Regions from separate parts of the Brevibacillus antibioticus genome, predicted to be linked through region 3. Evidence: riboswitches for the same ligand, from Rfam matches in the RefSeq annotation. Region 3 holds a riboswitch; each other region holds the start of a gene.
What was found. Region 3 has a riboswitch for cyclic di-AMP ahead of E8L90_RS17935 (C40 family peptidase). Riboswitches for the same ligand answer to the same signal wherever they lie in the genome.
Positions count from the first base shown of each region.

Region 1: linked by a shared signal. The riboswitch ahead of E8L90_RS21220 (quaternary amine ABC transporter ATP-binding protein) and the one ahead of E8L90_RS17935 (C40 family peptidase) in region 3 are both predicted to bind cyclic di-AMP.
Region 2: linked by a shared signal. The riboswitch ahead of E8L90_RS20000 (CAP domain-containing protein) and the one ahead of E8L90_RS17935 (C40 family peptidase) in region 3 are both predicted to bind cyclic di-AMP.

Region 1 is NZ_SZNK01000001.1:4,422,466-4,426,748, forward strand. It holds gene E8L90_RS21210 (glycine betaine ABC transporter substrate-binding protein) at 1-81, opposite strand, end outside; gene E8L90_RS21215 (ABC transporter permease) at 81-920, opposite strand; gene E8L90_RS21220 (quaternary amine ABC transporter ATP-binding protein) at 904-2,130, opposite strand; cyclic di-AMP (ydaO/yuaA leader) riboswitch at 2,525-2,671, opposite strand; gene E8L90_RS21230 (ABC transporter ATP-binding protein) at 2,842-3,897, opposite strand; gene E8L90_RS21235 (ABC transporter permease) at 3,894-4,283, opposite strand, start outside.
Region 2 is NZ_SZNK01000001.1:4,200,311-4,204,593, forward strand. It holds gene E8L90_RS19995 (ABC transporter substrate-binding protein) at 92-1,096, opposite strand; cyclic di-AMP (ydaO/yuaA leader) riboswitch at 1,505-1,662, shown strand; gene E8L90_RS20000 (CAP domain-containing protein) at 1,670-2,257, shown strand; gene E8L90_RS20005 (hypothetical protein) at 2,387-3,034, opposite strand; gene E8L90_RS20010 (sensor histidine kinase) at 3,135-4,226, opposite strand; gene vanT (serine racemase VanT catalytic subunit) at 4,269-4,283, opposite strand, start outside.
Region 3 is NZ_SZNK01000001.1:3,789,615-3,793,897, forward strand. It holds gene E8L90_RS17920 (class I SAM-dependent methyltransferase) at 1-144, opposite strand, end outside; gene E8L90_RS17925 (PspA/IM30 family protein) at 239-934, opposite strand; gene E8L90_RS17930 (LiaF transmembrane domain-containing protein) at 1,019-1,420, opposite strand; cyclic di-AMP (ydaO/yuaA leader) riboswitch at 1,739-1,878, shown strand; gene E8L90_RS17935 (C40 family peptidase) at 1,883-2,404, shown strand; gene E8L90_RS17940 (response regulator transcription factor) at 2,619-3,338, shown strand; gene E8L90_RS17945 (sensor histidine kinase) at 3,339-4,283, shown strand, end outside.

The sequences.
Region 1 (4,283 bases), 630 kb from region 3:
TGTGTTTTGACTGGAGCAGCCTGCAAGCCAAGCTGTCGCTCCCATCATCACTGCCAGTAAAGCTGGAACCGTTTTGTTCATTATGTGTTTCTCTCCTTTTTTCCTGCATGTTGAGTAAGCCGATCCAAGACGATAGCGATAATCACGATAGATAGTCCCGCCTCGAATCCTCTTCCTATATCCACTTGCGAAACAGCACGATATACGTCCGCCCCCAAGCCTTTCGCCCCGATCATAGCCGCTATGACCACCATCGACAGGGCGAGCATGATGCACTGATTGACGCCCGCCAAGATCGTCGATTTCGCATAAGGCAGTTGTACTTTCACGAGCTTTTGCCACCCAGTTGCGCCAAAGGCGTCCGCCGCTTCCTCCATTTCCGCTGGGACCTGGCGTATGCCTAAGTTCGTAAGACGCACGATTGGCGGCAAAGCAAAAATAACGGAGGCAATGACTCCCGGCACCTCGCCCAAGCCGAAGAAAAAGATCGCGGGAATCAAATAAACGAACGCTGGCATCGTCTGCATCAAATCCAGTACTGGCGTGACGAGATTACGAAACGTATCGTGTCTCGCGCAAAGAATGCCCACCGGAATCCCGATAGCGATCGAAATAATCGCGGAAGTGAGGACGAGTCCCAATGTCTCCATCGTTTCATCCCAGTACCCCAAATTGTGAATGAGAGAAAGTCCGATAACCGTAAAGACCATGGACGCTCTCCCTGCAAAAACCCACGTAGCGGCCCCCAGCAGCAAGATGAGAATCAGCGAAGGTATCTCTGCCAAAACCGTGGAACAGTAAGTCACCATCGTGGAAATGACGATCGACACCGGATCAAACAATACCCCTTTGTAATGGCCCAGTACCTCCACGAACCCTTCCATCCATTCGCCAATCGGCAGCTTAGGCAAGGCGTCCATCACTCATCACCTCTGTTCTCTGATGCTCTTGGACATTTACTTTTCCTACCAGCCCACCTAGCACCGCTCCTTTTACGACGACACCCAACAAACGCTGCTGCTCGCCCACTACCGCAATCGGGACGTGCAGGTCTGCCATCATCGGGAACAAACTGTGCAGACGTGCGTCAGGTGAAACGGTAGGGAGGTCGGTTTTCATGATCGTCTCCAGCGAATCTCCCGTACTGATCGCGAGTGATACGTCATACGCCGTAATCAAGCCAAGCAGTGTGCGCTTTTTGTCCACGACGTACAAGCTGGACACGCCGTTATCCATCATGAGTTGTAGCGCCACTCGCGCCCCTTTGTCAGGTGTGATTGCTTCTGCCCGTTTCATCACATTTTCAGCAACGAGCACCCTGGACAGGTCGGCATCCTCCACGAATTTCCGCACGAATTCATCCGCTGGGTCTGCCATGATTTCTTCTGGGCGGCCGATTTGAATGATCTGCCCGTCTTTCATAAAGGCAATCCGGTCGCCCAGCCGCAACGCTTCGTGCAAGTCATGTGTAATAAACAGGATCGTCTTTTTCATCGTCATCTGAAGCTCCAGCAGCTCATCCTGCATATCTTTTCGAATGAGCGGGTCCAGTGCACTGAACGCTTCGTCCATCAAGAGAATATCTGGATTATTAGCCAACGCCCGCGCCAATCCGACTCGCTGGCGCATGCCTCCGCTCAATTGATCCGGGTACGCATTTTCCCACTCGGTTAGTCCAACGAGCGCGAGCGCTTCCCGTGCTTTTTCTTGCCGGAGCCCTGGTGGTACTTGTTGAATCTCCAAACCAAACTCCACGTTTTCCCGAACCGTCCGCTGCGGAAACAGGGCGAAATTTTGGAATACCATCCCGAGCTTCTTCCTCCGCACCTCGCGCAAAGCCGATGCCTTCATGTCCACAATTTCTTCCCCATCGATCTCGATGCTTCCGCTCGTTGGGTCAATCAATCGATTGCACAGTCTGATTAAGGTTGATTTGCCGCTGCCGGACAGGCCCATGATGACGAAGATTTCACCTTCCTCGACTTCAAAGCTGACCTGATTGACCCCGATAGACTGGCCCGTTTGCTTGTAAATTTGTTCTTTCGTACGTCCTTCCGCCAGCAGCTTCAAGGCCAGCTCAGGCTGCTTACCGAACACTTTTGTCAGTTGATGGACTTTCATTTTGGGCATGGTATCCCTCATCCTTCGTTTTTTCGTAAATGCAAAAAGCCTGCGAAGTTTCCACACGCAAGCAAAGTCAAGCATGCACGCTTGATTTTTACTTGCGTTGAAAATCCGCAGGCTTACGTAATACCTGGCGCCCATTTTCAGGACTCCCTGTACTCTGTCTTCCTGATTTCGATTGTCAGCGGTTTATGTCGTACCGTTTTCCTCCCAGCGATCCACACCATTTCATTCACGACTGTATCGCGTAAGCTACTCGTCGGTATTTCCATAAAAAATAGGCCGATCCATCCTTTTTCTCCAGAACAAAGGTCCCAAAGAAAAAGCCTGCATCGACCTATCACACGCCCGCCAAGGAATCCCCTGGTTGCGCATTATATGCCTAGACTTTATCCATCCATGACCTTCCCTGCTTTGACCGACGAGGTTAGCTGACGGGTAGGATGGCAGAGAAGACTTTTCCTCATCCCTCCTGATCACTCAGGATTAACCCCAAAAGATTGGTTCCCCCGCTTCCGAGAATCTCGGAACTAGGCCGTATTGTGTTTTGTTGCTTATTTGATCGTGATTGTGACTTTGATTATACGCTCGCTTCCAGTTATTGTGAACGTTCATTTTCGTTGAATCAAACTGAATAGCGCCTTTCTTAATGAGTCGCATTGATTTAGATGGTTCATGCTCATCCAATTGAAGAATCCCTTAGCTATCTTTCCCTTTCTATACACAAACCTCTACGCATACACGCTCCTCATAGGAAAAGCGCTGACTGATGTCCGTGACAACCTCCCAGTCATCCTCCCCGACCCGGATGGAATAAAGCAGTTCTCTCCCCTGAAATTGCACATGAGATACCTTTCCGATAACGCCTTCCATTCCTTGCTGCCACGCTGCGAGCTTCAACTGATCGGGACGAACCGGCAATATTTGCTGAGCGTGAAAGGAAGAAAAGTCGCGGGAAACAGCAATTGGTACCGCTGGCTCTCCTTGTCTCTCCAACAGAAAGGTATTGGGGCAAGACCAGTTTCCTTTTAAGAAGTTAGCCCGTCCCACAAACTTGGCGACAAAAGGCGATTGGGGCGAATAGTATATATCCTGCGGGCTACCTGCTTGTTCCACCCTGCCGCCTTTCATTACGACGATCTGATCCGCCATAGCCAGTGCCTCTGACTGATCGTGTGTGACGTAGACGATGGAAGTCCCCAGCTCGCGGTGAATAAATTGGATTTCCTTGCGCATTTGCATACGCAGCTCTGCATCGAGACTGCTCAATGGCTCGTCCATCAGAAGCAGCGTAGGGTTAAACACGATGGCCCGCGCCAGAGCAACGCGCTGCTTTTGTCCACCAGAGAGCTGATTGGGAAATCTCTCTTCCATTCCTCCAAGACCGACCATCTCCAGCATTTGGGCCACCCGTACCTTTGGATTATCTTTGTAAGCGGCAGGCACGTGCTTTTGATGTTGCAACGGAAACACGACATTCTCATAGACAGTCAAATGCGGCCAAAGTGCGAATGACTGAAACACCATACCAATCCGCCGCTCCTCTGGCGGCTTTCTTCTTGCCTGGTCCGCTACGCACTCTTGATTGATCCAGATTTCTCCGCTGGTAGGCGATTCAAAACCCGCCAATAGCCTAAGCAGTGTCGTTTTTCCGCAACCGCTCGGCCCGAGCAAAGCAACGAATTCCCCTTGTCCAATTTGTAGATCCAGATGGTGGAGCGCCGTCACATCTCCGAATTTTTTGGAAACGCCCTTCACTCTTGCACTGTTCATCCCTGTATCCTCCGTTGCCAATATCGTTTCCATAAACCGCCCATTGTCAAAGCCAGCAGGATGGCCACTACGATCAACGAAGAAAGGGCCGTGCTATGAGTCGTTGATCCCGCCTGCTCAAAGCTAAAAATAACGACACCGATTGTTTCCGAACCGGATGACCACAGAAGCGATGATATTGTCAATTCAGTAAAAGCTGTCAGGAACACCAGAAACAAGCCTGTTGCCATTCCCGGTGCATAGAGCGGAAGCAATATCCGGGACCACCTCGTCCAAAATCGACCACCGTTGATCCGTGCTGCTTCTTCTACTTCCTTGCCCACCTGCATAATGGAGACCGTACTGCTTTTTACTTGCAAGATCAAAAAGCGAGTCACATACGCAAT
Region 2 (4,283 bases), 410 kb from region 3:
TCGAGCCACCCATCAACCTTCGTTGAAAAGTGGCTCTTTCTTAATTATGGCGATGAGTCTCGCCAATGAACGTAATCACTCTTATTTCCTGCTAAGAAGCCAGTAATCGAAGTAAATCATCCATCTTCAACCCGTTGGCCGTAATGGCTCCCGTCTGCCAATATGATCTCTCTACGGGATATACATGGCCGTTCTTAAATGCAGGAACGGTCTGCCATAACGGATCTGCCTTCATTTCCTCAAGTGCTTTCATGTTGCTCTCATCCTCCCACGTCCCGTTGGACGGAAGCAAAATAATATGGTCCGCGTCAAGCTCCGGAATGACCTCCTTCGACAAGACGATATTGCCCTTCGTCATCGCCTCGGCGAACCCTGGCGCCTTCAGCCCAAGATCCTCATACAAGATTTGTCCGACAAACGTGTTATGAATGCCAAAAATATTAATCGATTTATCTACGACGTTCATCCGCAGAACAACAAGCTTCTCATCGCCGATCGCCGCGTTCAGCTTCGCCTTCACATCGACAATACGGGCTTCGTAATCGGCAAGCACCTGCTCCGCCTTGTCGCTGAGACCAAGCAATTCGGCGATTAAGGTCAATGTTTTGCGCGAATCCGCAAGTACGTCGTCCGGCAAGCGGAACGTCGGCGCAACCTTGGAATAGAGCGCGTATTGTGCTGCATCGACCTCTCCGGCGCCAATGATCAAGTCCGGCTCGGACACAAGCATGGCTTCGATGCTGCCGGTCACGTCGAACAACGGCACTTCCAGCTTCAAATAATCCTGCTTGCCCCACATTGGGTTATAATATTGCACAATAGGCGTTACCCCAAGCGCAACCAAATAATCTTCACGATAAAGAGCTGAGATTCGCTTTGGATTTGTCGGAATCTCTACCTCTCCGAAGCCATCGGTTACGACGCGCGTTTCCGTCCGAGGCGGAGCTTCGCTTGGCGCTGCCGTTGCCTGTGCAGGCTGATCGGTAGTCACCGTGGCCACAGCTTGATCGCCTGTCCAGCCGCAACCTGTCACCGTAATCATTGCTGCCGTTATAAGCGATATCCATCCTGTTTTCATAAATCCCGATCTTGCCATGATTAAAATCACTCCAATAAGTTTTATACTTTGTAACAAAACAACCCTTCGATTTATAATGATAATCATTATCATTTTACTTGAGTAAATTTTACCCCAAATTGGATTGCATGCTCAATACACATTCTCTACGACCAGCTTTATACAAACTCGTCACTTCCTGACTAACGAAAAACAATAAAAAAAGGAGCCTCGCATAAGAGGCCCTATCCACCTGCACTGTCTATGAGGTATGCTGAATCAGCTCGGGAAGCATTCGGAGCAGCCGCCGATCATATGCGCATCCCTTTTTCTGACTCATCTTTAACGTCTCTGAACCCGAATAATAAAACAAGAGATATCCTCATTAATCCTACCAAATTTTACGGGTTTCTTTCACCGGTGAATCTCTGTTATTCTAGGTCATGCCAAACAAAACAGCCGAAACTTCCTCTCGAATGGAAGTGCGGGGGATCTTTTTTACTTGCAGATGAGAGATCTGCATGGGGTGAATCGCCAAAGTGCGTAGGGTTGTTTCCTCAATCCGAATCCGTCAACTAACCTCGTAGGCCAAAAAAAGGAGACGATGTGAATATGAAACGCCTCGGTACTATTGCAATCGCGACATTGGGATTGGGATTTGTTCTCTCCGGCTTTTCTAACACAGCTTCTGCCGCTACCACATGTCCGCAATACGGGTATCAACCATATATGCAACCTGTCCAACCGCAAATGCAAGCACCTTACGCAGCACCAGCGAATCAACAGCAGCCAGCTCAACAGCCAGTAAAACAAGCTCACCAACAAGTGGATGCTTCCTCTGTTGGGAAGCAAGTAACCGATTTGGTAAACCAAGAGCGTGCAAAAGCAGGTCTGAAGCCAGTGGAACTGGATGCTTCCCTGAACAAAGTTGCACAAGCAAAAGCGGCTGATATGTCCAACAACAACTACTTTGACCATACAAGCCCTACGTATGGCTCTCCATTTGACATGATGAAACAATTCGGAGTATCTTCTATGACCGCGGGTGAGAACATCGCCATGGGTCAACGCACCGCTGAGGAAGTCATGAACCAATGGATGAACAGTGAAGGACACCGTCAAAACATCATGAATCCTTCCTTCACCAAAATCGGTGTAGGCTTTGTGAATGGATACTGGGTACAAGAATTCATCGGATAAAGAAATTGGATATAAATGCCGAGTCCTCTAGCGGGGACCCGGCTTTCTTGTTTTTTCCCAGCCTTGTCTGGAGTGGCCTTTGAACATCTATCAATCTCCGTGAAAAGCCAACAGCTAGCTTTATACGCTTTATTCAGATTTACTTCCCATTTCTAGTTCGTTTGTCTTTTCTTCATCCACCGATTCCGCACCTTCTCGAATTTTTTCTACAACTTCTTCAGATTTGAGTTGCTTGTGTGAAGGAAGTTCTAAAGATGTAGAAGCACGTCGATCGAGCCACAAGCTTTCCTCACCTTCCCTATCAGTTGCAACGAAAATAAACCCACCTGAATAACTAAAGTACTTCATGTTTACATTTTCCCCGAGCGTATTTTTCATGTTCTTGTAAAGGTCAAACAACTCAGGGCCACTTTTTTCACCACCAGCCATGATTGGCTCTGTATCTGTTGCTAAAACTATACCTTTTACTTCATCCCCTTCCATAATGAAGGAAAGCTTTTCATCCGTTGAAGATAGTAGTCCTTGCATATTCGTATCGTTGTATTTACGTATTTTATCCGCTTCTGGTAAAACAGCTCCCTGAATTGAAAAATCCGAAAGGGTTACATTACTACTCCATTTGCTTAAGGGTTTGTTCCCTTGGTTACGTGCCTGTTCCATCTTTACATATGCGTTTAGCGCTTCCTTATCCCCTTGGTTAATGGCCCCAGCCCAAGTAGCCAATGATATTCCAGCAACAATTACCGCACCTATCAATGTCCATGTGTATTTATTCATAACTACCCCCCAAAAATTATTCATCTTTTGCATATGGTTTAGTTATAGGAATATCATACCAAAATTTGGATACCCATGAGAATTGTTCTTTGGCATCATTTCATCCACACGGCAACCTGACCTCAAAGCATGTTCGAATCAAATCACTTTGGACAGAAATCGTTCCCCGATGCTTCTCGACGATATTTTTAGCAATAAACAGGCCGAGTCCTGTTCCTCCCCCTTGATGCGTTCGCGCTTTGTCACCCGTAAAAAACATTTCAAAAATATGCGGCAGCGCCTCCTCAGGTATCTGGTCGCCGTAATTCATGATTTGTACAACCACTTCATCGCCCTCATGATAAGCGTTCAAATCGATAAATTGACCATCGCCCCCGTAGCGTATCGCGTTGGTCAGGATGTTCTCAAATACGCGTGCCAGCAGCTCCCCATCTCCCACGATCACTAATTGGGCAGCAACCGTACACCTCCCGACGAGCTCATTTTTCTCAAAGGAAGGATACAGCTCTTCATTTAACTGGACTAGCAATTCACTCAAATCAATGACCTTTTGCTCGATGTTGACCATGCCGTAATTCATTCTCGTAATTTCGAAGAGCTCATCGATCAGCTTTTCCAATCGTTGTGACTTGGTAAAAGCAATCGTCGCATAATGCCGCATTTGTTGTTGTGGCATCTGCTCGTCTCGTAAAACTAAATCTAAATAACCCAGAACAGATGTCAGTGGTGTACGCAAATCATGCGCCAGATTCAAAACAAGCTGATCCTTGCTGTTTTCGGCGAAATCTCCTCTTTCTACCGCCTTTTGCAGCATTTCGCTTGCTGTATTAATATCCTTGGCGATTTCTGCAAACTCATCATTGGATGGAATATGGACATGCCGTGTAAAGTCTCCACTCGCGAGATAATGAATGCCCGTAGAAATCTCCCGAAAGTAGCCAGCATACCGTTTGGTTAGAAGATAGAAAAACAAGATCGCAATGGGAGCAAAGACAATCAAAAAGAAATTGATATCCCCCATCTCCCTGATGAAATAACGAACCTGGGCGAGCGGATCTTCGTACTTAACCCCCACCCGATAGTAAAACTGGAGTACTTTATAGAGCAGATAGGTTACGATACCGGCCAGAAGCATGCCAAACCCAAGAAGCCCAAGCATTTTGAAACGAAAGCTATGTCTCCCCTTCGCCATGGAAAAAATAAACCACTCCCTATACTCGTTTTCGTCCAAAGATCAATCATGATAGAC
Region 3 (4,283 bases):
TCCCAGCTCCAGGATCACATCGGTTGAAGCCCAATCGACGCTTTTCAACATTTGCCCACACAAAAAACGAGAGCTGGGGATTATACTACCGACGCGTCCAGGCTCAGCGATAAACCGCCGCAAAAAGACCAAGAAGTCTTGCAAGAATCGTACCTCCTAGGGGAAAAGCAGCCTGATGTACACAGGCTGCCGAATTGACACAATCTATTCTACACCTTATCCCCCAGTTCCTGTTGAATTAGGATTGTACTGGTTTGGCTATCGGTGATTTCACTTCATTAATGGATGCTTTGATGCTGGCAAGTTCTGCATCGAGATCATCCTTTTCCAGTTCAGACAAAGCGTTCTCCCAAGCGCGGTTCGTTTGACGCCATTGTCCACTCATTTGCGCTTCTGCTTCCATGCGCATGACTTTTTCCTCCATGCGGGCGAAGCCACGGCCTGCGGACTGATTGCCGATACCGACAACTGCCTGATTAACTTGCTTTTGTGTACGAGCTACTTGTGCACGTGCCATCAGTGTGAACTTTTTCGCACGCATTTTATAGAACTCTTCCTTCAGCTCAGCCAGCTTCTCGCGCATTTGCGCAGCTGCCTCGGATGCTGACAGGTAGAGAGTTTCATATTCCGCTGCACGGCCTTCGTATTGCTTCTTGTCAGCGAGTGCTCGACGAGCCAACTCGTCTTCTCCCTCAGACAAGGCGAGCTTGACTTGACGATCGCGTTTTTCGATCAGAGCATTGGCTTCGTCCAATTGCTGACGGAATTTCTTTTCCAGTGCAACTTGACGGGCAACCGCTACTTCAACTTGTCCGATTTCTACTTCCATGTCACGCATATATTGATTCAGCATCACTACCGGATCTTCCATCGAATCCAATGCATCATTTACCGAAGCTACTGTCAGGTCACGCAAACGTTTAAAGATACTCATTATTTTTTCCTCCTCATCATATCACATCATATTGTTCATCCAAAAGACTCTTGCGACATAGTGTTATTGCGGCTGCTAAAACGGTTATGACCGTTTTGTTACGTTTCTCTCCCAAGTGTCCAGCGTATCTTCCTTTAATACTTTTTGGGCCCATTCACGCTCCCAAGCAGGTGGCGCTTGTTTTGGTTCTTGGCTGGGACGCAGTAAGCGATATCCCAGATAAATCACCCCAATGGCCAGAAGCGCGTGAAACAGTAGGTCAAGCTTGCCAATCAACATCAGGAACCCGAATAGGAAGACTAGGATTCCCCAAAAACGTGAACCGGTTTGTCCCATGATCTTTTTGGCACCGTATAACATGATCACGCCGGGAATGATGAACCCGATCAAATCTCCGATATCGATACCCACCAGATCTAGAAGAACCACCCCACCGACTAGCAGCAGAACCAGCCCGAGTAGAACTTTGCCAGACCGTTCGCTCATTACTCGCTTACCTCCATTCGTTTTGCATGTGGTGCTTGTGGAACGTTATGCCCTTATTGTAGCCCCCGGTATAGGCTTCCCATAACGGGCGTGCGGTTGGTTTTTCCCTCCGTCCTCGGACGGAGAGAATTTCCTGCCCTAATCGGACAAGCTGTCCCCCAAGCCAGAACAAGGCCGCGTCGAAAGGCGGCTTGCACTATCGAACGAAAACGTTACAGCATTTGACGGTATCTTTGTGACGAATATGTGAACGAACAGATAAAAAGAAGGAAAAAAAGGACTGGCGTAGAATCTTCGTAAGAGTGCGTGTAAAAAAACATCGAAAAATAGCCGAATTCCGCTTGGCGGAAACGGGGGAACCACGTTTTTGGGGTGAATGGTTGCTACTCCTAGCAGCCTAGGGCGTCCTTTCGACCGAACCCTTCAGCTAACCTCGTAGGCTCACGAAGGGAGCAGTTTCTTTTGCGCAAGGTGGTTTTATCTTTATTTATGGCTGGATTGCTTGCTATGGGGGCAGGCGCTGCACAGGCTGCTGAGGAGAATTCTCTGGGTGAAGTAGTCAGCGACTTGTACGGTACCCCTTACAAATCTTCCGGCTCGTCCAAAAAGGGCTTTGACTGCTCCGGTTTCACGCGCTACGTATTTGATGCGTTAGGTGTAGATCTACCTCACAATTCTGCTTCCCAGTACGAATTAGGTACAGAGGTTGACAGAAAAGAATTGCAGCCAGGCGATCTCGTATTCTTCAATACGAACGGTCACAGCATTTCTCACGTGGGTATCTACATTGGAGACGGCACATTCGTGCACTCGGAATCTGGTCGTGGAGTCGTCAACACCAAGTTGAACGATCCATACTACTGGAGCAAGCGTTATGTAGGCGCCAAGCGTCTGAGCGTTCCTGTTCTAGCGAAAGCAGAAATTCCGAAAAAGGAAAAAGCGGTGCAAGCTGCATCGTTGCCGGAAAAACCAGCTCAAAAATAGTCGTTCGGCAAAATAATAAAAGCCAGGGACAAAACGTCTCTGGCTTTTTCTGACGAAATTTAGTACCTGGTCTAAAGAGGTACCCTCACATATTCGAACAACTTAATAACTTACGGGGTTTCTTCCCCTGACCAGGTCAAAGCATGTTATGATAGACAAGACCCATTCTTTGAATGGTATTCCTTATTAATAGAAGTAACTGGGGGTTGTTCCGGTGAAAGATCACATTTTAATTGTCGATGACAATCTGGAAATTATTGAACTGCTAGAAGACATTTTGGAGAACGAAGGCTTCACCGTTTCCTCCGCAGAGAGCGGAGAAGATGCACTCTCCCTGCTCAGCCAAGGAGAGCGACCCAACCTGATCCTTTTGGATATTATGATGCCCAACATGAGTGGCTACGAGCTCTGCTCTCAAATTCGCCGTGAGTGGGATTTGCCTATACTGTTTCTCAGTGCAAAAGGAAAAGCGGTAGATAAGGTAGTCGGCTTCGAAATCGGCGCAGACGATTACATCACGAAGCCTTTTGATACAGAAGAGCTGCTCGCTCGCATTCGTGCCCACCTTCGTCGCTATGAGCGCATTCGCAAACATACCGAAGAGCAGCCTGAGAAGGAAACAGCCTCTTCTCCAATTACAGTTTTGAAATTCAAGGACCTGGAAATTCATAAAGAAACGTATTCCGTTTATGTATGTAATCAAAAGATTGAGCTCTCTACAAAAGAATTTCAACTGCTCACATTCCTCGCAGAAAACGCGGGCATCGTTTTTACTAGAGAGCAAATTTATGACCGTGTCTGGGGATATGGTTATGGCTCGCTCAATACAGTGACCGTCCATATCAAAAACCTCCGTGAAAAGCTGGAAACAGAACGGCAGTTCATCAAAACACAATGGGGGACAGGCTACGTATTTATCGGGGAGAAGCTTTAAATGAGCTTACGCAATAAAATTTTACTCTCCTTCATTGCCTTGCTCACACTCAATATTTTGTTGTTTAAATTTGTTTTTCAAGACATTATTGTCGCTCAACTCAAAAATGATCGGCATAATCAGTACCAGGCTGAGAAGGAAGCCGCAGAGAAGGTCATGCTCAATCAACTGCTTCTCGTCAGTAATTTCAAGGACCCAGTCGAACGCTTGGAGCTTGATAAGCAGTTGCCAGACGACGTGATGTACCGAATGGTCGTGAAGGATGCTAATGGTAACACCATCTACAGCAAAACATCACGCGCCTATAATTTGAAAATGCCTTCTCCCTCCTCATCAAGCCGTGGCGAATCTGCCAAGCAAAGTGACCTCAAAGTGGTCGCTGAGTACCATTTTCAGCAGGAGCCACCGCGTGTAGGGGAGATCGTTGTTTATTTCTACACAGATGATTACGACATGATGGCGACAACAGGGGTTTCCATGATGCTTTTGTTTATTTACGGAAGCATTAGTCTGGTGGGATTGATTCTGCTCGCTTTGTTCGTTCGCTGGATACTACGACCCGTGAACGAATTATCGCGCGTCACCCAAGAAATCCAGGAAGGGAAGCGGCTGGTCACTTTTACGTATCGCTCGCATGATGAGTTTGGGCAACTCTTTCGATATTTCGGGGATATGGTTGATGAGCTTCGTTTAGCGGAAGAAAGACAGGCCGAAATGATTGCTTCAATCGCCCACGACTTCCGCACACCTCTTACCACGATCAAAGGGTATGCGTCATATATCGGCTCTGGTCGTGTGGCGGATATGACCAAAATACAGAAACAGATGGGCAAAATCGAGCTAAAAACGACGGACTTAGAAAAGCTGCTGGATGAGTTGCAGGACTTCACCACCCAAAGCTCCGAAGTTCGACTCGACATTAACCGCATTCATGTCAAAAGCTTC